4 regions of the Thalassolituus sp. genome follow, and region 1 is predicted to be linked to each of the others. Evidence: predicted binding sites of a transcription regulator. Region 1 holds the regulator's gene; each other region holds the start of a gene.
What was found. Region 1 encodes sigma-54, which starts transcription at its own class of promoters, with help from an activator protein. Its sites were predicted from a motif close to TGGCACNNNNNTTGCTNT; they were not measured.
Positions count from the first base shown of each region.

Region 2: a site for sigma-54 is predicted at 2,178-2,195, ahead of AC5E51_RS07790 (TorF family putative porin). Genes of this name have one in related genera too.
Region 3: a site for sigma-54 is predicted at 1,789-1,806, ahead of AC5E51_RS02980 (flagellar basal body rod protein FlgF). Genes of this name have one in related genera too.
Region 4: a site for sigma-54 is predicted at 2,536-2,553, ahead of AC5E51_RS12070 (ammonium transporter). Genes of this name have one in related genera too.

Region 1 covers NZ_CFHJLR010000015.1:36,747-41,883, forward strand. Annotated here, with positions in the region: gene lptA (lipopolysaccharide transport periplasmic protein LptA) at 1-366, shown strand, start outside; gene lptB (LPS export ABC transporter ATP-binding protein) at 363-1,088, shown strand; gene AC5E51_RS11610 (RNA polymerase factor sigma-54) at 1,233-2,792, shown strand; gene hpf (ribosome hibernation-promoting factor, HPF/YfiA family) at 2,857-3,159, shown strand; gene ptsN (PTS IIA-like nitrogen regulatory protein PtsN) at 3,163-3,621, shown strand; gene rapZ (RNase adapter RapZ) at 3,639-4,514, shown strand; gene AC5E51_RS11630 (HPr family phosphocarrier protein) at 4,527-4,796, shown strand; gene mgtE (magnesium transporter) at 4,926-5,137, shown strand, end outside.
Region 2 covers NZ_CFHJLR010000008.1:78,120-83,256, forward strand. Annotated here, with positions in the region: gene urtD (urea ABC transporter ATP-binding protein UrtD) at 1-245, shown strand, start outside; gene urtE (urea ABC transporter ATP-binding subunit UrtE) at 247-945, shown strand; gene AC5E51_RS07785 (accessory factor UbiK family protein) at 1,737-1,967, opposite strand; gene AC5E51_RS07790 (TorF family putative porin) at 2,288-3,025, shown strand; gene glnK (P-II family nitrogen regulator) at 3,097-3,435, shown strand; gene AC5E51_RS07800 (ammonium transporter) at 3,481-4,758, shown strand.
Region 3 covers NZ_CFHJLR010000003.1:69,990-75,126, reverse strand. Annotated here, with positions in the region: gene AC5E51_RS02985 (flagellar hook-basal body complex protein) at 1-1,555, shown strand, start outside; gene AC5E51_RS02980 (flagellar basal body rod protein FlgF) at 1,842-2,588, shown strand; gene flgG (flagellar basal-body rod protein FlgG) at 2,601-3,386, shown strand; gene flgH (flagellar basal body L-ring protein FlgH) at 3,399-4,094, shown strand; gene AC5E51_RS02965 (flagellar basal body P-ring protein FlgI) at 4,277-5,137, shown strand, end outside.
Region 4 covers NZ_CFHJLR010000016.1:47,933-53,069, forward strand. Annotated here, with positions in the region: gene rlmKL (bifunctional 23S rRNA (guanine(2069)-N(7))-methyltransferase RlmK/23S rRNA (guanine(2445)-N(2))-methyltransferase RlmL) at 1-1,835, shown strand, start outside; gene AC5E51_RS12065 (pyridoxamine 5'-phosphate oxidase family protein) at 1,871-2,368, shown strand; gene AC5E51_RS12070 (ammonium transporter) at 2,673-3,896, shown strand; gene cobB (Sir2 family NAD+-dependent deacetylase) at 4,018-4,713, opposite strand; gene AC5E51_RS12080 (patatin-like phospholipase family protein) at 4,713-5,137, opposite strand, start outside.

The DNA.
Region 1 (5,137 bases):
GGCGACACCCTCGAAAAAGCCGTCGCAGAAGGCGACCGTGCCCGTTACCAACAGCAGATTGAGGTCGGTAAACCGCTCACCACAGCCCTCGGCAACCGCATCGATTACTACACCAGCGAGCGCCGCATCATTATTACTGGCGATGCTGAACTGGAACAGGAAGGCAATATTTTCAGCGGCGAACGCATCACCTACGACATGGCAACAGAGACCGTGCGTGCTGATGGCACCACCGCCGAGTCGTCGACCGACAGCACAGATGAAGACTCCGGCCGGATCAAAGTCGTTATCCAGCCGCCAAAACCTGAGTCCGAATCTGACTCAGAGTCTGACACGACAGAATCTCCGGAAGCAGCGACAGAATGAAAACACTGAAGGCAGAACATCTGGCCAAAAGTTACGGCGGCCGCGAAGTCGTTAAAGACGTATCTATCCGCGTTGAAAGCGGCCAGATCGTTGGTTTATTGGGCCCTAATGGCGCCGGCAAAACGACCTGTTTCTATATGATTGTTAACCTGGTGCAAGCCGATCGTGGTCGCATCATGATCGACGACGAAGACATCAGCCACCTGCCAATGCACGGCCGTGCCCGCAAAGGCATCGGTTACCTGCCGCAGGAAGCGTCGATTTTCCGCAAGCTCAGTGTTGCAGATAACATCATGGCCATTCTTGAGACCCGTAAAGATCTCAATCGCCAGCAGCGAACTGAACAGCTCGAGCAGCTACTGAACGAATTTCATATTCAACACATCCGCGAAAGCGCCGGCATGGCGCTATCCGGCGGTGAGCGTCGTCGTGTCGAAATTGCCAGAGCGCTGGCTGCAGAGCCCTCGTTCATTCTGCTCGACGAACCCTTTGCTGGTGTAGACCCGATCTCAGTCTCGGACATCATGGATATTATCCGTCAGCTCAAGGCGCGGGGCATCGGCGTACTGATTACCGACCACAACGTGCGTGAGACCCTCGCTATTTGCGAAAAGGCTTTTATCGTTGGTGGTGGCCACATTATCGCCGAAGGCACGGCTGAAGATGTGCTTGCCAATGAGCAGGTGCGCGAAGTCTACCTTGGGGACGATTTCCGTCTTTGAAACTCTGACCGATGTCACGTACTGTAGAGTTATCTATTTACTCTGGTAAGCAAAATAGGTTCCATACACAAGGACTTTGCCTATAATGCTAGGTGCATCAAACAAAAAGATGGTTCGATTTTCAGGTCGTAATTACCGAGTTATATGAAGACATCCCTTCAGATTAAGATGGGCCAGCAGCTGACGATGACGCCTCAGCTGCAACAGGCCATCCGCCTCCTCCAGCTTTCAACGCTGGACCTTCAGCAGGAAATTCAGGAAGCGCTGGATTCCAACCCAATGCTGGAAAGCGAAGAGTTTGATGACAACAGCGACTCAGGCAACGAGTCCGACAACGATTCCCGCAGTTCTGATTCCGATAACAACGACAGAGACAGCCGCGAAGACCGTGAGAGCAGCTCTGACAATCAGGATTACGACAATTCCTACGATGACAATTCCTACGACGATCAGAGCGGCCAGGAATCTCTCGATGAGCAATGGTCGAGCGAGAAACTGCCCGATGACCTGCCTGTAGATAGCCAGTGGGAAGATACCTATCAGGTCAGCGCCGGAGTCGCATCAAGCTCCGGGCCGGTAGACGAAGACTTTGACTACGATTCCCGCTACGCCACCAGCGACAATCTGCAGGATCACCTGCTCTGGCAGCTAAACCTGACCCCAATGTCAGATGCTGACCGCGAAGTTGCGACCATGCTGATTGATGGTGTAGACGATGATGGCTACCTTCACACGACAGTTGAAGACGTCATTGAAGCGATGGACCCGTCACTCGAAATCGAAGAAGAAGAAGTGATGGCAGTTCTTCATCGCCTGCAACAATTTGATCCGGCGGGTGTTTTCTGCCGCGACCTCCGCGAATGCCTGCTTCTGCAACTGCATCAACTGCCTCAGGGCACCCCCTGGCTCACCGAAGCGCAGCTGATCATACGTGATCACATTGACCTGCTCGGTAGTCGCGACTATCAGTCACTGATGCGCCGCACAAAATTGAAGGAAGATGACCTCAAGTCAGTCATGCGACTGATCAAAGAGCTTAACCCGAAGCCGGGTGCAGGCATTGCCTCAGAAGAATCCGAGTACGTTATTCCAGACGTCATCGTCCGCCAGATCAGAGACGAGTGGCGTGTTGAGCTGAATCCAGAGATTGCGCCCAAGCTGCGGGTGAATGCCGACTACGCATCACTGATTCGCCGCTCAGACAGCAGTGCTGACAATACCTTCCTCAAAGATCACCTGCAGGAAGCACGCTGGTTTATTAAAAGTCTGCAAAGTCGCAATGACACTCTGCTCAAAGTCGCAACCAAAATTGTTGAATTCCAGATAGACTTCTTTGAAGAAGGTGATGAAGGCATGAAGCCACTTGTGCTCCATGACATCGCCGAAGCCGTAGGTATGCATGAGTCGACGATCTCTCGGGTAACCACCCAGAAATACATGCATACCCCACGTGGGATTTTTGAGCTTAAATACTTTTTCTCCAGCCACGTCAGCACCGACAGCGGCGGAGAGTGTTCATCGACGGCTATCCGGGCGATGATCAAGAAACTGATCGCGGACGAAAACACGCGTAAGCCACTCAGTGACAACAAGATAGCAACGATGCTCGGTGAAAAGGGCATCAAAGTGGCACGGCGCACGGTAGCGAAATACCGCGAGGCTATGCTGATACCACCATCGAATGAACGTAAGCAGTTGATTTAGAGTCTGTTATATCAATGTGAACAGATTCTGATTCACCTACCGCCAGCGACACAGGAGACTTGGCATGCAAATCAATATCAGTGGTCATCATGTAGAAGTAACGGAAGCGATGCAGGCGCACGTTGAAGATAAAATGTCGAAGCTTACGCGCCATAGCGACAGCATCACCACAGGTCAGATCACGTTGACCGTCGTTAAAGATCGCCAGACGGCCGAAGGGACGATACACATCACAGGTCACGACCTGCACGCGAAAGCAGAAAACGAAGACATGTACACCGCCATTGATCAGATGGTCGACAAACTGGACCGTCAGGTTCTTAAGCACAAAGAGAAGCAGGTCGCGCGCCAACACGGTCAAGGCTGAAGCATGTCTTTGAGTATTGAGGATATCCTCACACCGGAACGGTCCGTCATTGACGTGACCGTTTCCAGTAAGAAAAAACTGTTAGAACAACTTTCATCTCTGGTTGCTGAAGAAATCGGCGATGCCTCCGCAGACGATATCTACGAACGCCTGTTAGCACGCGAGCGCATGGGAAGCACAGGGATAGGAGAAGGTATTGCCATCCCGCACTGCCGGTTGTTGCAGTGCCAGAAAGCGCTGGGCGTTCTTCTGAGATTAAATACCCCGATAGACTATGATTCTATCGATGGTAATCCGGTCGACCTCGTATTTGCTTTGTTAGTCCCCGAGGAAGCAACCGACGAACACCTTCAGATACTGGCGACACTCGCCAGTAACTTTAATCAGGCGGAATATCGCGAAGCTTTGCGCAACGCGCCAGACGCCAAACGTCTTTTCCAGCGAGCGATCGCAGAGCGGTAGTAATCACGGAGTCGAATATGCGCCTGGTAGTCATCAGCGGAAGATCAGGATCGGGGAAGTCGAGTGCGCTGCACGTGCTCGAAGATCTTGGATTCTATTGCATCGACAACCTGCCCATCGGGCTACTGCCTGCCCTTGCCAGTCAGGCTGACGCCAATGACAAGCTGACCCGGGTTGCGGTCAGTATTGATGCTCGCAATCTCTCGGCCACAGAAGAGCCGATAGAGAAGCTACTGCTCGACCTGCCTAATGATCACTATCAGCTTGATGTGGTTTATCTCGACGCCTCTGAAAAAGTTCTGCTACAGCGATTCAGTGCGACACGACGCAAGCACCCGCTGACAACCCACGAGCTGTCACTTGCAGAAGCCATCGATCAGGAGAAAGACCTCCTTGATCCGCTCGCCAACATGGCGGATCTGACATTAGATACAACGCACATGTCAGTTCACGAGTTGCGCAGCATGATTCGCCTGCGGGTTGCAGACCGCCCCAACGGTGAAATGTCGATATTATTTGAATCGTTCGGATTTAAGCATGGTATCCCCACCGACGCAGACTACGTGTTCGATGTGCGCCATCTGCCCAATCCGTACTGGAGTGAAGACCTGCGCAAGCTCACAGGCCTCGACAGCGAAGTACAATTATTCCTGAACAGCTATGACGTCGTCGGTGAAATGCGAAAATCGATCAGCGACTTTCTGGGGCAATGGACTGACCGTCTGATCGAAGCTAACCGCAGCTATATGACGATCGCCATTGGTTGCACCGGCGGTCAGCACAGATCCGTTTATCTGGCTGAGCAACTCGCCACCGAATACCGAATGAAATACCCGAACGTCCAGGTGCGTCATCGTGAACTCGCACGAGCAGCGAACCTGCCTACTCCATAATCCGGACACCGTATGATCCAGAAAAACGTTCTTATAATAAATAAACTCGGCCTGCATGCCCGCGCAGCGGCCAAACTGGTATCTACTGCGTCAGCATTCTCCAGCCAGCTTAAGATTGGCCAGGACGGGCGTATGGTCGACTGCAAAAGCATTATGTCCGTCATGATGCTGGCTGCCAGCAAAGGCACTGAACTGATTCTGACTGCGGAAGGCAGTGACGAAGGAGCTGCCGTCGATGCCATTACCGATCTCATTGATCGTCGCTTCGATGAAGAAGAATAGCCCTCAGGAAAATTTCACGATTATCCCCGCTAAAACAGCTGATTAGGCCCAAAACTGCGAGTACTTTCGTGGTATCAACCGAGCAATCAGGCTAGAATCAGTTAACCCGATTTACTCCGGATTCCGGCCATGGCTCAGCACACAGAAAAGGCAAAAGCAAAACTCCACAGCCTTAATGCTGCCCTGGAAAGTGGTGCCCTGAATAAAGTAGAGCGCATCCTGAATTCTGGTCTCGCGCCTGCCGATATTGCTCACCTGATCGAGTCGTCCCCGCCGAAAGCACGTAAAGTGCTCTGGGATCTGGTCGACAAAGAACTCGAAGGTGAAGTACTCCAGTACTT
Region 2 (5,137 bases), on a different contig from region 1:
CTGAACTGCTCTTGATTGATGAACCTGCTGCCGGAATGACCGACGAAGAAACGATGAAAACGGCTGAGCTGTTTAAAGAGCTTTCAAAGAAACACTCTTTAATGGTGGTCGAGCACGACATGGACTTTATTGAAGCCCTGGATTGTCGTGTGACGGTACTGCACGAGGGCTCGGTACTCGCCGAAGGCAGTCTGGCGAATGTGAAGAATAACCAGCAGGTTATCGAAGTGTATCTGGGGCGCTGATATGTTGAATGTAACGGATTTAAATGTTTCTTACGGTGCTAGTCAGGCGCTTTACAACGTCAGCCTTAACGCAGACGTGGGCAAAGTGACCTGTGTTCTGGGACGTAATGGTGTTGGTAAAACCACCCTGATGAAATCACTGGCCGGGCACCTTGCACCGGGGTCGGGTGATATCACCTGGGACGGAAAAAGCATTATAAAACTCGCGCCCTATGACCGCGCGAAACAGGGGATTGCGTTTGTACCCCAGGGTCGGGACATCTTTCCGCAGCTGACGGTAGAAGAAAATCTTCAGACCGCGTTTTCAGCGGTGCCGCGCTCCCAGCGTTTTATCGACCCGGAAGTCTTTTCGCTTTTTCCTGTGTTGCAGCAGATGCTCAAACGTCGTGGTGGTGACCTCTCGGGTGGTCAGCAACAGCAGCTAGCGATTGCTCGAGCACTGTTATTACGCCCGAAAATGTTGATTCTTGATGAACCAACCGAGGGTATTCAGCCATCGATTATTAAAGACATTGGTCGCGTCATTAAACTGCTTCGTGATCGCGGTGATATGGCGATTGTTCTTGTTGAACAGTACCTCGATTTTGCCAAAGAACTCGCTGATGAATTTATTATTCTTGAGCGGGGGAGAGTAGTGAGTCAGGGGACGGGTGAAGAGCTTGAACACTCCGAGGAAGCGAAGGAGCTTCTGGCTATTTAACAGTAGCCGCTAGTTTATGTGGCCGCCGATTCTGTAGCCGCTAGCGCGGTCTGACTTTTTTGGCTGTCGCCAGGGTTTTATTGCCCTGTTTGGGGATTGCATCCCCGGGCGGGCAGCCCCTCCCCTGCTTCGCACTTTCTGGGCCTTAGTTCTGATATTTACTGGCTTTTCCGGCAACCGGCTCCGGCGGGCACCCATGCCCGTATGGAGCCTCGTTCGGCATCCTGCCTCTCGTTGCCTTCAAAGCTGGCGTAAATTTCAGCGGCCCCAGAGGCGCAGAATTTTACCCTCAATATCGTATTTCAAAATCTGATTGGCCCTACCGTAAAAGTGTGTGGTGGATATTGCTCACCAGGCTGTGTTGCAGTTAAACCTATCTAATTAAGAAAGATACTTTCGCGGGCTGGTAATTGCGCCTCTGGGGCCGCCGAGCAGAATGATGAGAAGCCCGCATGGCCCCGGCATGGATGCCGGGCAAGGGGCTGGCAGCAGGGATGCTGCATTGGCCCGTTGCGAGGGTTCTCAAGTTCTGTGAAGGAAACACGGCCCAGAAAGCGCGAAGCAGGGGAGGGGCTGCCCGCCCGGGGATGCAATCCCCAAACAGGGCATTAAAGCCCTGGCGGCAGCCAAAAAAGCCAGCCCGCGCTAGCGGCAACTCAACTGGCCATCAGACCTTAGCGGCAGCTAAAGAAGTTACCCCGCGCCAGCGGCTACTACCACAGCGGCCCGCAGAATCAGCGGCCAAAAACAAAAAAGCGGCCATCAGGCCGCTTAATCAAAGCATCAGAAGATCACTCTGCTTCTAACTTAGCAACACGCTCTTCAAGCTCCGCCAGTCGTGCACTGGTACGACGCAGAACTTCTGCCTGCACGTCGAATTCTTCCCGGGTCACCAGGTTGGCGTTAGTGATCAGGCTCTGCAGTTGAGACTGAAGTGCCAGCTTCAGGTCAGATGACAGGCTGGCAAACGGGCTCTTTTCCAGCATTTCTTCGAGCCGGCTCTTAATCGCATCGGGTTTCATAATTTACCTCCGGAAGGGTTTTGGCGCAGTGTACCAGAAAGGGCAAAGGGGATAATTTCAAATGCTGCACCCAAACAGTGCAAACCGTCAGAAGGGTGTGCAATAAATGGGTGCTGGTTTTGGCTGCGTGCCCTCTTTTGGTTGCGTCAATGACTGTAAAAGTCCGCATACTTTTACTAAGTTATTGATTTAAAAGGGTGTATCAAAAGTTGGCACACACCCTGCTATAACCGAGTGACAGAAAGATATCGGTGCGAATTGCCCATATCGACCAAATTGAAAGATCAACAGCTAAAAAAACCGTAATAGGAAAAAGAACGATGAAAAAACTGACTAAAGCAATCGCTCTCGCTGGTGTAATGACTACAGGTCTGACTGGTGCTCAACTGGCTCAAGCTGAAGTAGATGTGTCTGCATCTGCGGCAGTTGCGAGCATGTACCTGTGGCGTGGCCAGGACCTGGGTAACGGTGATGCTGCCGTATCTGGTGACATTACGCTTTCATCTGGTGGTGCTTACGCTGGTATGTGGACTTCTAGCGGTGATAGCGCAGCTGGAAACGAATACGACCTGTATGTAGGTTACGGTGGTGAAATGGAAGGTTTCTCCTACGACGTATCTGTTGTGACTTACGTTTACCCAAGCGCGGGTAACTTCTCTTACGTAGACACTACCGATGAAGATGGTAACGGCATTGCAGATGTTCTGGAGTCTGAGCAAGACACTAGCGGAAACACTTTTGATCTGTCTGAGCTGATCGTATCTCTTGGTTACGAAGGTGCGTCTTTCTCTTACTACTACCCAGTATCAAGCAACCCTAACGACTATAGCTACCTGACGCTGGGTTACGGCATGGGTGCTTTCAGTGCAATGGCTGGTATCACTATGGTTGAAGATGATGCAGGCGAAGACGCTGGCTACACTCACCTGGACCTGAGCTACGCATACAACGACAACCTGTCTTTCACTGCGAGCAAGGTTGTTGCTGAAGACGAAGAAGACTCTTACGACGACGATCTGAAGTTTGTTGTTTCTTACAGCCTGCCTATCGACATGTAAAAAGCATACAATAGCCCGTGCCCCCGCACGGGCTATCTGTAACCTTATCTAAAAATTGAAAGGGGTTTTCTATGAAACTCATTACTGCTGTTGTTAAGCCGTTTAAGCTTGACGATGTTCGTGAATCACTGTCTGAGATCGGTGTTCAGGGCATCACAGTGACTGAAGTAAAAGGCTTCGGTCGCCAGAAAGGCCACACTGAACTGTACCGTGGCGCTGAATACGTGGTGGACTTCCTGCCTAAAGTAAAAATTGAAGTAGCGGTTGCTGAAGATCTGACTGAAAAAGTTATCGAAGCAATCACCAAAGCTGCGAACACCGGCAAGATCGGCGACGGTAAAATTTTCGTCACCAGCCTCGAGCAGGTTATTCGTATCCGTACTGGCGAAACTGGCGCAGACGCGCTGTAAGACGTCCGACCACTACATAACAGAGCCTGATGCGGGGGGCTTATAATGGAATCGAATCTTAATCATATTTTTGAACTTCAGTTCGCCATGGACACCTTTTATTTCCTGGTGTGTGGCGCGCTGGTAATGTGGATGGCGGCAGGTTTCGCCATGCTGGAAGCGGGTCTGGTCCGCTCTAAAAATACCACTGAAATTCTGACCAAAAACGTCGCCCTGTTCGCGATCTCGTGCACCATGTACCTGATCTGTGGTTATGAACTGATGTACGGCGGCGGTTACTTCCTGTCTGGTGTAACGACTGTTGCTGGTATGGACGACGCTGCAATCGCAGGTGTTCTGGCCGCTTCTAACGAATCAGGCTTCGGTGACATGGGCGAATACGCCGGTGCTTCTGACTTCTTCTTCCAGGTTGTGTTTGTAGCAACTGCAATGTCTATCGTATCTGGTGCGGTTGCTGAGCGTATGAAGCTGTGGGCTTTCCTGGCGTTCGCTGTTGTGATGACTGGTTTCATCTACCCAATGGAAGGCGCATGGACCTGGAACGGTGACTCTGTATTCGGTCTGTACGAGCTGAGCTACTCTGACTATGCAGGTTCAGGTATCGTTCACATGGCGGGTGCTGCTGCAGCTCTGGCTGGTGTTCTGCTGCTGGGTGCACGTAAGGGTAAATACGGTCCTAACGGTGAAGTTCGCGCTATTCCTGGTGCTAACCTGCCACTGGCTACCCTGGGTATGTTCATCCTGTGGATGGGTTGGTTCGGCTTCAACGGTGGTTCTACTCTGAAACTGGGTGGTATCGCGGTTGCTAACGAAGTAGCTAACGTATTCCTGAACACCAACGCTGCTGCATCAGGCGGTCTGATTGCTGCTCTGATTACTGGTTACATCCTGTTCCGTAAGGCTGACCTGACTATGGCTCTGAACGGTGCACTGGCTGGTCTGGTTGCGATCACTGCTGAGCCTGCTGATCCATCACCTTTCCTGGCAACTCTGATCGGTGCTGCGGGTGGTGTTCTGGTAGTTCTGTCTATCCTGACCCTCGACAAGCTGAAGATCGACGATCCAGTAGGTGCGATCTCTGTACACGGTGTTGTTGGTGTATGGGGTATCTTCGCAGTACTGCTGTCTGACGCTGATGCTACCTTCATGGGACAGCTGGTTGGTACTCTGACTATCTTCATCTGGGTATTCGTAACTTCTCTGATCGTTTGGGGCGTACTCAAGGCCATCATGGGTCTGCGCGTCAGCGAAGAGCAGGAATACGAAGGTGTTGATATTGCTGAGTGTGGTATGGAAGCGTACCCAGAGTTCACTTCTAAGTAAGTTGAACCTCAGCTGGCAAGGATGCCAAAACGAAGAACCGGCCAACTGGCCGGTTTTTTTATGTCTGTTATTTTTAGCACAGGGTTGATCAGCGAGTATTTAAAGGCGATCAATTAACGACAGAAGAATGCTTAAACGGAGCGGTTGGAATCAACCTGTAAACCACTGTGGGAGTGAATCAGCCGAAGGCTATTTAGCGAATACCGTAGCCGCAAAAACCATCGCCATTGGCCAGGCAAGCTGGCTGAATAGCTCCCACAAACGAACTCTGGATCTCAGGGAGCGAATCAATCTGAGTTCGCTCTCTGGCTAGTAAAAATGCCGAGTTTGGCTGATGAAAATATTCAGGCAAAAAAAAGCAGCCGGTTGGCTGCTTTCT
Region 3 (5,137 bases), on a different contig from region 1:
AGAAGCGGGCGAAGCCTCGATCATCTCGATCACGAATATTACCGCAGGTGGTCAGGAGGTTTCTGAGTCTGATCTCTACGGTATTCTTCAGGTCAACCCAGACGACGGTACTCTACTGACCACAGGCATCGAAGGTGTCACTAACGAGTACCCAGAGCAACGTGTCACTCTGATTGATCCAGACGGCCAGGAAACAGAAATTGTTATTCCTGAGCATGCCGAAGCCAACGAAATCGTCTCGCTATTCAATCAGCAGCCAGGGGTAACCGCCTCCGCTGAAACGGTAATGACGATTCCATCTTCTGGCTACAACACCCCGGGTAATGACATGTCTCTGACCCTGAACGGTCAAATTCTGGAATCAACCAGCCTCGAAGAACTCGCAGAAGAGATCAATGCTTACCGTGCAACGACGTTGCCGGGCTTCCGTGCAGAAGTCAGTGATGCCGGGGATCTGGTCATCACTAACGAAATTGGCCGTGATATCAAAGTCTCGATTGATAGTCCTGTCGTAACAGACTCACTGGTAGTTCAGGGTGCATCCGGAACTGGCCCAGTGGTATTGGGTGGCACCACGGCGGCTGATGTGGCTGCAGCGGTAGGCGGCACCGTGAATTTCATTCTCAATGAAAACTACGTATTACGTGATCCTCAGCCAGTCATATCGGGTATCTTTGGTGCATTGACCGATGACGAATACTCAGACTTCACTCTGAACTCATTCGACCCAGATAATCAGGAAACCTACAACCACGCAACATCGACCACCATCTACGACAGCCTGGGTAACTCCCATGTGATGACTCAGTACTTTGTGAAAGAGCCGCTGGACCCAACACGTCCGAACGAGCAGAACGTCTGGGCTATGTACGTCTTGATTGATGGTAACGACATTGGCGACCCTGATCCTTCACTGCCATTTCCGGAAAACCTGGACCCGACGCGTTCACGGTTTGAACTCTTCTTCAACCAGGACGGGACATTAGACGAAGTCGCGACCGGCGATATCTACATCACCAACTGGGACCCAGTGGACGAAAATGGCGATTCGACAGGGGCTCTGACATCAACAAACGTACTGGAAGGTGGCTTGCCCCTGAGCGATCCACCCACAAACTCAAACTTCCAGATCAGTCTTAATGGTTCGACCCAGTTTGGTAGCGAGTTCTCGGTGAACGAAGTAAACCAGAACGGCTATGCAACAGGTCGACTGACCGGCCTCGAAGTGGATGAAGAAGGTATCATCTTCGCCCGATTCACCAACGGTCAGGCACAGACACTGGGGCAGGTGGCCATGGCCAACTTCCGTAACCCGGAAGGCCTGACACCAGTCGGCGACACGGGCTGGGCTGAGTCTTTTGAATCAGGTATTCCGACCATTGGCTCACCGCGAACGGCGTCGTTTGGCCAGATACGGTCATCTGCATTAGAAGACTCAAACGTCGATCTGTCAGAAGAGCTGGTGGGCCTGATCATCGCCCAGCGTAACTTCCAGGCGAGCGCCAAGACCATTGAAACCACCGACCAGATAACGCAGGCGATTCTGAATATCTGATAACGTGTAACCCTGTAGGAGCGCTTCAGCCAGCTTGTCTGGCTATGCGCGAATGCTGCTTGGGCTTCTTTCGCGCAAGCTCCGCGTTGCGCTCCTACAACAAAATTATTTCCTTTCTATCGTTGCCACCCTGGCAACCGCTTGCCGTTTCCACACCCAACCACCGGCATATCGACACTCAAAATCCGTCCGAAATTTATCTAACTGATTGATTTAAAATGAAAAATCAGAGTTGGCACAGCCTTCGCAATACTTCATGTAACTGAACTATTGAAAGGCAACCACTATGGACCGCGCACTCTACATCGCCATGTCCGGGGCCAAACAGAACACCTACGGGCAAACCGCACACGCCAACAACCTGGCCAATGTTGCGACCACAGGTTTCCGCTCTGATTACACCCAAAGCCGGGCGCAAGGCGTGTTCGGCGAACACTTCCCATCGCGTGCGTACGCCATGACCGAACGTCCCGCCAGCGATATGAGCATGGGCTCACTGGTCGAGACGGGTCGCAACATGGACCTCGCGATTGAAGGGAAAGGCTGGTTTGCGGTCGTCGGCCCGGATGGTCAGGAAGCCTATACCCGCGCCGGAGACCTCAGTGTTGATCCACTGGGCCGACTGGTGAATGGCAGTGGTCGTCAGCTCATTGGTGACGGCGGCCCTGTGGTATTACCCGAATTCGAAAAAATCGATATCTCAAAGGCCGGAATTATTACGATCCAGCCTCTCGGTGAAGTGCCTGCGGGCGTCGCCGAACCAGTGCAGCTGAAGCTGGTGAATCCAGATCCTGAAACGTTAGAAAAAGGCGAGGATGGTCTTTTCCGTTTTCGTGAAGAGGGCACCCCACCGGCTCAGCCAGACCTTAATGTCAGCGTTGTTGGTGGCTTTACTGAAAGCAGTAACGTCAATGCCGTCACCGAACTTACCAGCCTGATTCAGCTGAACCGTCAGTATGAAATGCAGGTGAAAATGATGAAACGTGTCGACGAGCTGGCAGCCGCCACGACACAGATCATGTCGAATCAATAAGGAGTCAGCACTATGATGAACGCACTCTGGGTCAGTAAGACCGGGCTCGAAGCACAAGACCTCGCGCTGACCACCGTATCAAACAACCTCGCCAACGTAGCGACCACCGGCTTTAAAAAAGACCGTCCGGTATTCGAAGATCTGATCTACCAGATTCAACGTCAGCCTGGGGCCAACAGCTCAGCTGACAGTCGCCTGCCGTCTGGTTTGCAACTCGGTACCGGTGTACGTACCGCAGGTACCCAGAAAGTATTTACCACCGGCTCGCTCGAAATTACCGATCAGCCGCTGGATATCGCGGTTAACGGTCGCGGTTTTTTCCAGATTCAGATGCCTGACGGCAATATCGGTTATACGCGTGACGGTACCTTCCACATCAATAACGAAGGCACCGTCGTAAACGTCAATGGCTATCCGTTGGAGCCGCAGATTGTTATCCCTGAGCAGACCAACAACCTTACCATCAGTGAAGACGGTATTGTCCAGGCGACCATGTTCGGTGACCCGAATCCGCAGCAGCTAGGCCAGATTGAGACGGTCGACTTTATTAACCCAGCAGGCCTTCAGGCAGCCGGTGGCAACCTCTTCCTGGAAACTGCAGCCAGTGGTGCTCCTCAGGGTGGAGTTCCGGGTGAAGATGGTTTTGGTCGGGTAGTGCAGGGCGCACTCGAAAACTCCAACGTCGAAGTGGTTGAAGAGCTGGTGAAAATGATCACCGTTCAGCGCGCCTACGAAATGAACTCAAAAGTCGTGTCAGCAGCCGATCAGATGCTGCAGTTCCTGACACAGAACACCTGATGGAGGTGTGATATGAAACGCCTGTTAGTTAACGCATTAATCGCACTTACAAGCACTGGTCTGTTGAGCGCATGCAGCAGTATTCAACAAGAGCGCGACGTATTCCCGGATGATCCGGCCTACGCTCCTGTATCGGCACAAAGCCTTGAAGCACCGCCGACCAACGACGGTTCGCTGTTTCAACCAAGATACAGCGTAGGGCTATATACCGACCAGCAAGCTAACCGGATCGGCGACATCATTACCGTGATATTCGACGAGGAATATCAATCGTCGAAATCAGCGGAAACCGTGGCCGATAAGTCATCGAACAATAACATGGCTGTACCGTCCCTGATGGGGACAGTCCCCGGCTGGAAAAACCTGACCATGGATTCAGAAACCACCAACGACCGTCAGTTCTCGGGCAAAGGTGAGGCTGACCGCTCAAACAGCCTGACAGGTCAGATCAGTGTGACGGTCTCAGATATACTGCCCAATGGCGTGCTACAGATACGCGGTGAGAAATGGCTGACCCTGAGCGAAGGCGACGAATATATCCGCATCATGGGGCTGGTCCGTCCGCAAGACATCACACCAGAAAACACCATAGCCTCAAGCAAAGTCGCAGATGCCCGCATCTCATTCGGTGGCCGAGGCAACCTCAACAACAGCACCAAGCAAGGTTGGGCTGACCGCATCTTTATGTCACCGCTCTGGCCGTTTTGACATTTGATGGGATGAACAACTGTTTGTAGGAGGGGATCATATCCCCGAATATCTTCCAGGCTTCAACGGTGTCGGGAAGAAGCTTCCCTCCTACAGCTTTCAAACCAATTGGCACACCCTTCGCATCATTCCCTTCCAAACGCTCCTGTAACGGCAAAAACTGCGCAACTACGGATTAAATGATGAAAAACTGGCGTCAATTACTCGTCATAATGCTGGTCAGCACGATTCCAGCTCTGGCCCACGCGGAGCGAATCAAAGACATCACCAGCATATCAGGCGTGCGCTCAAACCAACTGATCGGTTACGGGCTGGTGGTTGGTCTCGACGGGACGGGCGATAAAGCCCCGTTTACTACACAGACCTTCCGCAACATGATGAACGAATTCGGGATCACCTTACCGCAAGGCACCGACCCGAAACTGAAAAACGTCGCCGCGGTATCCGTTACCGCTGAACTGCCGCCGTTCTCCAAACCCGGCCAGCGGGTCGACGTTACAGTATCGTCACTGGGCAATGCCAAAAGCCTGCGCGGCGGCTCACTGTTATTTACCCCATTAAAAGGCGCTGATGGCGGCATTTACGCGGTTGCGCAGGGTAACCTCGTCGTCGGTGGTTTTGGTGCCGAAGGCAACGACGGCTCAAGTATTACCGTCAACGTTCCCAGTGTTGGCCGTATCCCCAACGGCGCAACGGTAGAACAAGCAGTACCGAGCAGCTTCGGTCGTGGCGACAGCCTGATCTTCAACCTGGACCAGCCCGACTTTACTACAGCACGCTCAATGACCGATAAAATCAACGAACTACTGGGGCCGGGCACCGCCGAAGCACTCGACGCTACCAGTATCCGGGTCAGTGCTCCGCGAGACACAAGTCAGCGCGTCGCATACCTGTCGGTGATCGAAAATCTTGAAATAGAAACCGGCACCGAGCGCGCGAAAATTATTATTAATTCCCGTACCGGCACCATAGTCATGGGGCAAAAAGTACAGATAGAACCAGTGGCCGTGACACACGGTAGTCTGACCGTCACCATCACCGAA
Region 4 (5,137 bases), on a different contig from region 1:
GCAGCAGTCGTTTTATCAACAACACTCAGTTTGGTGCGCAGCGCATCAAAGATGCGGTGGTCGATGTCTTCCGTGAGCAGACGGGCGTGCGTCCATCGGTCGATAAGTCGGGTGATATCCGTATCGAAGCCCAGTTGCGCAAAGGGCGTCTGTCGCTGTTTCTGAATGTCTCCGGGGACAGCCTCCACCGTCGGGGCTATCGCCTGCAGCCGGGTAAAGCACCGCTGAAAGAAAACCTGGCCGCGGCCCTGCTGATCCGTGCGGGTTGGCCTGAGTTGGCAAAAGAGGGCAAGACCCTCGTTGATCCTATGTGTGGCTCCGGCACCTTGCTGATTGAAGCCGGGCTCATGGCCGCAGATGTTGCACCAGGGCTTAACCGACAGGGTTGGGGTTTCGATCGCTGGAAGAGTCATGAGCGTAAGCTCTGGATGAAGCTGGTTGATGAAGCGCGCCAGCGTCGTACCGATGACATCAATGCTATGAAGAACCGTCTGTATGGCTTTGATATTGATTCTGAGCAGCTGAATGCGGCAAACAAGAACCTGGAGCGTTCAGGTCTGGCTGGCAAGGTGCATCTGGAGCGCCGCGATATTAACGATCTGCGCGTGCAGAAAGAGGTGATACAGCAGGGCGGTATGGTGATTTCTAACCCGCCTTATGGTGAGCGCCTGAGCGAACTACCTCAGCTGGCGCCTCTGTATCAGCAACTGCATGATGCCACGATGAAATTACCTGAGTGGCGTGTTGCTATCTTTACCGGCAATACGGACCTGGCCCGCGCTATCCGTCGTCCTCTTGATAAACAATATAAGTTTATGAACGGCAAAATCGAAACCAAGCTGTTGGTCTTCGGCGCCGCTGATGAACGTTCCTCTCGACCGCAGCCAACGGCCATTCGTGGCCCGGTAGAGGCGTTTGCCAATCGTTTGAAGAAGAACATGAAGAACCTCGGTAAGTGGGCAAACCGCGAGAACGTTCATTGTTACCGCATTTACGATGCGGATATTCCGGAATACGCGGTGGCGGTCGATCGCTACGAAGACTGGCTCCACGTTCAGGAATACGTGCCGCCTAAATCGATTGACCCTCAGGTCGCCGAGAAACGTCTGCTGGATGTTCTGGCAGCCTTACCTGAAGTCACTGGCGTACCTGCGGAGCAGATTGTTCTTAAGCGTCGTGAACGTCAGAGTGGTAAACGTCAGTACGAAAAGCAGAGCGATGAAAAGCGCACCATGAGCGTCCGCGAAGGGCAGGTGAATGTGCTGGTGAATCTTCGTGACTATCTCGATACAGGCTTGTTCCTTGATCACCGGCCGACACGTCTGCATATCGCGAAACAGGCGGGCGGTAAGCGTTTCCTTAACCTGTTCTGCTATACGGCGACCGCGTCGCTGCATGCCGCGGTAGCCGGGGCAAAGACGACCAGTGTGGACATGTCGCGGACTTACCTCAACTGGGGGCGTGATAATTTCCGTGCTAATGATCTGAACCCGGACGGGCACAGTTTTATTCAGGCCGACTGCCTGCAGTGGCTGAAAGACGACACCGGCGAGTACGATCTTATCTTTATGGACCCGCCGACTTTTTCAAACTCGAAGCGTATGGAAGGCGTACTCGATATTCAGCGTGACCACGTTGACCTGATCCGCATGGCGATGGACCGGCTGGCACCGGGCGGAACACTGATCTTCTCTAACAACCTGCGTAAGTTCAGCCTCGACCGTGAAGCCCTGTCAGAGTTCAGCATCCGGGATGTGACTGGCAAGTCGATCCCTAAGGACTTCGAACGTCGCCAGAATATTCATGTGTGTTTTGAAATTTCGCACGGCAATTAAACTTTAAGTTTAGCTTAACCAGGGAGGGTTAAAGCATGTCATTAAAATCGAACTGGCCACAAATCAAACGCACGTTAGAGCAGTCGCAGACCTCAGCAGTGCACTGCTCTATTGCGACGGTCTGTCCTGACGGTACTCCGCATATTACCCCTGTCGGCACGGTATTCCTCCGTGATGATCAGACAGGGTTCTTCTTCGATCACTACGCAGTGTCATTGGGTGAGAACATAGACTCGAACCCAAGCGTCTGCGTGTCGGCAGTAAATGTGGGGCGCTGGTTCTGGCTTAAGTCGCTGCTAACAGGACGTTTTGCCTCGGAACCCGGAGTCCGGCTCTACGGCAAAGCTGGCCCGGCACGGCCAGCCACGTCTGAAGAACTCCAGATGATTCATAAACGCGTTGCTTCGACCCAGTGGTTGAAGGGAGCACGGATGCTCTGGAGTGATTTTGAGATAGTCAGAGACATCGAGTTTACTGATTTTAGGCCCGTGGCCTATCCAATGATGATGGATGGGATGTGGCCTGCAGATTGAATGCACTATTGAAGTGCAATCACATTTTCTGTGTTAGATGTTGGTGCCATATTGGGGTGGGTTTGGTTGATCATTCTTTTCGCGTACGAATTCCTGCATCACGCTAGCGCACGTCAGCTCTATAGTTGTGCGTTTTCTATTGCTCGATTGTCGCAAAGTGGACAAAGTGGCACGCCTTCTGCTTAAACGTTCCCCTATCGAAGGATTCTAATGGGCTTTTGCCCTGATGTTGCGCAAAGGGCACCGCTAGAGTGCGCCGCGCCAAATACACATTTAACGAACTATCAGAGGACAACTCGTGGATATCACAGGTATCAACTCCGCTGTCGAAACTCTTATGTACAGCGCGAACACAATGTTTATTCTGCTGGGTGCCATCATGGTACTGGCGATGCACGCGGGCTTCGCATTTCTAGAGGTCGGTACAGTACGTCATAAGAACCAGGTAAATGCTCTGGTAAAAATCATTACTGATTTCGGTATCTCAACCATTGCCTATTTCTTCATCGGTTATCAGGTAGCCTACGGCATGGATTTCTTCGCCAGTGCTGCGGAGCTGACTGAAAACAATGGCTATGAGCTGGTGAAGTTCTTCTTCCTGCTGACCTTTGCGGCGGCAATTCCAGCCATTATTTCTGGTGGTATTGCTGAGCGTGCGAAGTTTTACCCAATTCTGATTGCTTCTGCCCTGACGGTTGCATTCGTATATCCATTTTTTGAAGGCATCATCTGGAACGGGAATGCCGTTTTTGGTTTCAGCCTGCAAGCATGGTTAGAAGAAACGTACGGTGCTGGCTTCCACGATTTCGCAGGCTCAGTCGTTGTGCACGGTGTTGGTGGCTGGATTGCCTTTGCAGCTGTCTTCCTGCTGGGCGCTCGTCGTGGCCGTTACCGTGACGGTAAAGTCACCGCGTTCGCGCCATCAAACATTCCGTGGTTGGCTATGGGCGCGTGGATTCTGACTGTTGGCTGGTTTGGCTTTAACGTGATGTCAGCGCAAACGCTGGATGGCATTTCAGGTCTGGTTGCTGTTAACAGCCTGATGGCGATGGTTGGCGGTGTTGTTGTTGCAATGATCGTTGGTCGCAATGACCCGGGCTTTATCCACAACGGTCCTCTGGCAGGTCTGGTTGCTGTGTGTGCGGGTTCAGACGTTCTGCATCCCATAGGTGCTCTGCTGGTCGGTGGTGTTGCTGGTGCGCTGTTTGTGTGGGTATTCACTCTGGCTCAGAACAAGTTCCCTAAATTCGATGACGTACTTGGTGTATGGCCTCTGCACGGCCTGTGTGGCGCGTGGGGCGGCATTGCCTGCGGTATCTTCGGCACAGAAGCAATGGGCGGCCTTGGTGGCGTCAGCCTGATGTCACAGCTGATTGGTACTGTTGCTGGTATCGCAGTCGCTCTGATTGGTGGTTTTATCGTGTACGGTCTGGTGAAGGCTGTATCGGGTATTCGCCTGAGCGAAGAAGAAGAGTTCAACGGTGCTGACCTGTCGATCCATAAGATTGGTTCGACTAACAACGACTGATTTTCAGTACTGTTGAAAAAACCCGCTTCGGCGGGTTTTTTTATGCCTGTATTCTTTGAGGTGGGTAAGCAGGAGCCTCAGCTGGTTGTAGATAGAGCCTCGGCTGATTGTAGATAGAGCCTCAGCTGATTGTAGATAGAAACTCAGCGACCTTAACTGAGGCCGGGCCGTGTAAGGCTTCCTGAAACGCATCGGCGCCACGTGAAGGCTCCAGGTTTATTTCTACCGTTCTGGCATTAACGCTGTTAGCTACCTCTACAAATCCGGCTGCTGGGTAGACGTTGCCAGAAGTACCGATACTGATGAACAGGTCGCATTTCTCTAACGCTTGATAGATTTCATCCATGTATAACGGCATTTCGCCGAACCAGACGATATGTGGTCTCAAGCTGGCGGTACCACAGCATTCACATAGGCTGGTTGCTTCAATATCTGCCTGCTGACTATGGATTTTCCCGGTGGTGAGGCAACGCGATTTTTTCAGTTCACCATGCATATGTATGAGGTTCTGTGAGCCAGCCTCATGATGCAGATGGTCAACATTCTGTGTCACCAGTAAAAAGTCACCGGCAAATTCCTTTTCGAATTCAGCAAGAGCAATGTGAGCAGGGTTGGGTTTGACGTCAGCAAGTTGCGCCCGGCGACCGTTGTAGAAGCGCTGAACCAGCGCGGGGTCACGCTCGAAGGCCTCTGGCGTTGCTACATCTTCGAGGCGGTGGTTTTCCCACAGGCCGCCATTATCCCGGAACGTATTAATGCCTGATTCGGCTGAAATGCCCGCGCCAGTCAGTACGACAATTCGTTTCGGAGTGCTCATTACTTTTCTTCCTCAAAATGATCTGAGAAAAATCCGCGAATTTCATCGGCGCGTTGCATGGCATCGCTATAACCGAGGTCAATCAGTGCTTTACAGAAGCCTTTAGAAAACAGCAAGTAACTGAGAATACCTGATCCGTTCTGGCCTGCGTTACCACTGCCACCCAAGGTCATTTTCAGGGCTTTAGGAATTTCAGCAGCATGCTCGCCAGCAATCTGATCAATGGAACGGCTTGGATTGATTTCCAGTAACTCAATGGGTTTGAGCTCCATTCCTGCTTCCTTTCGAACATCTTCAGGAATACTGGTCAGAGTCCGGTTAATACGGCGCAGGCGCTCGACATCGGTTTCCATACTGTCGAGGAAAGCGGCATTTAACATATGACCCATGACCTTCGCCGGGCTTGGATAAGCCGCCGGAGGTT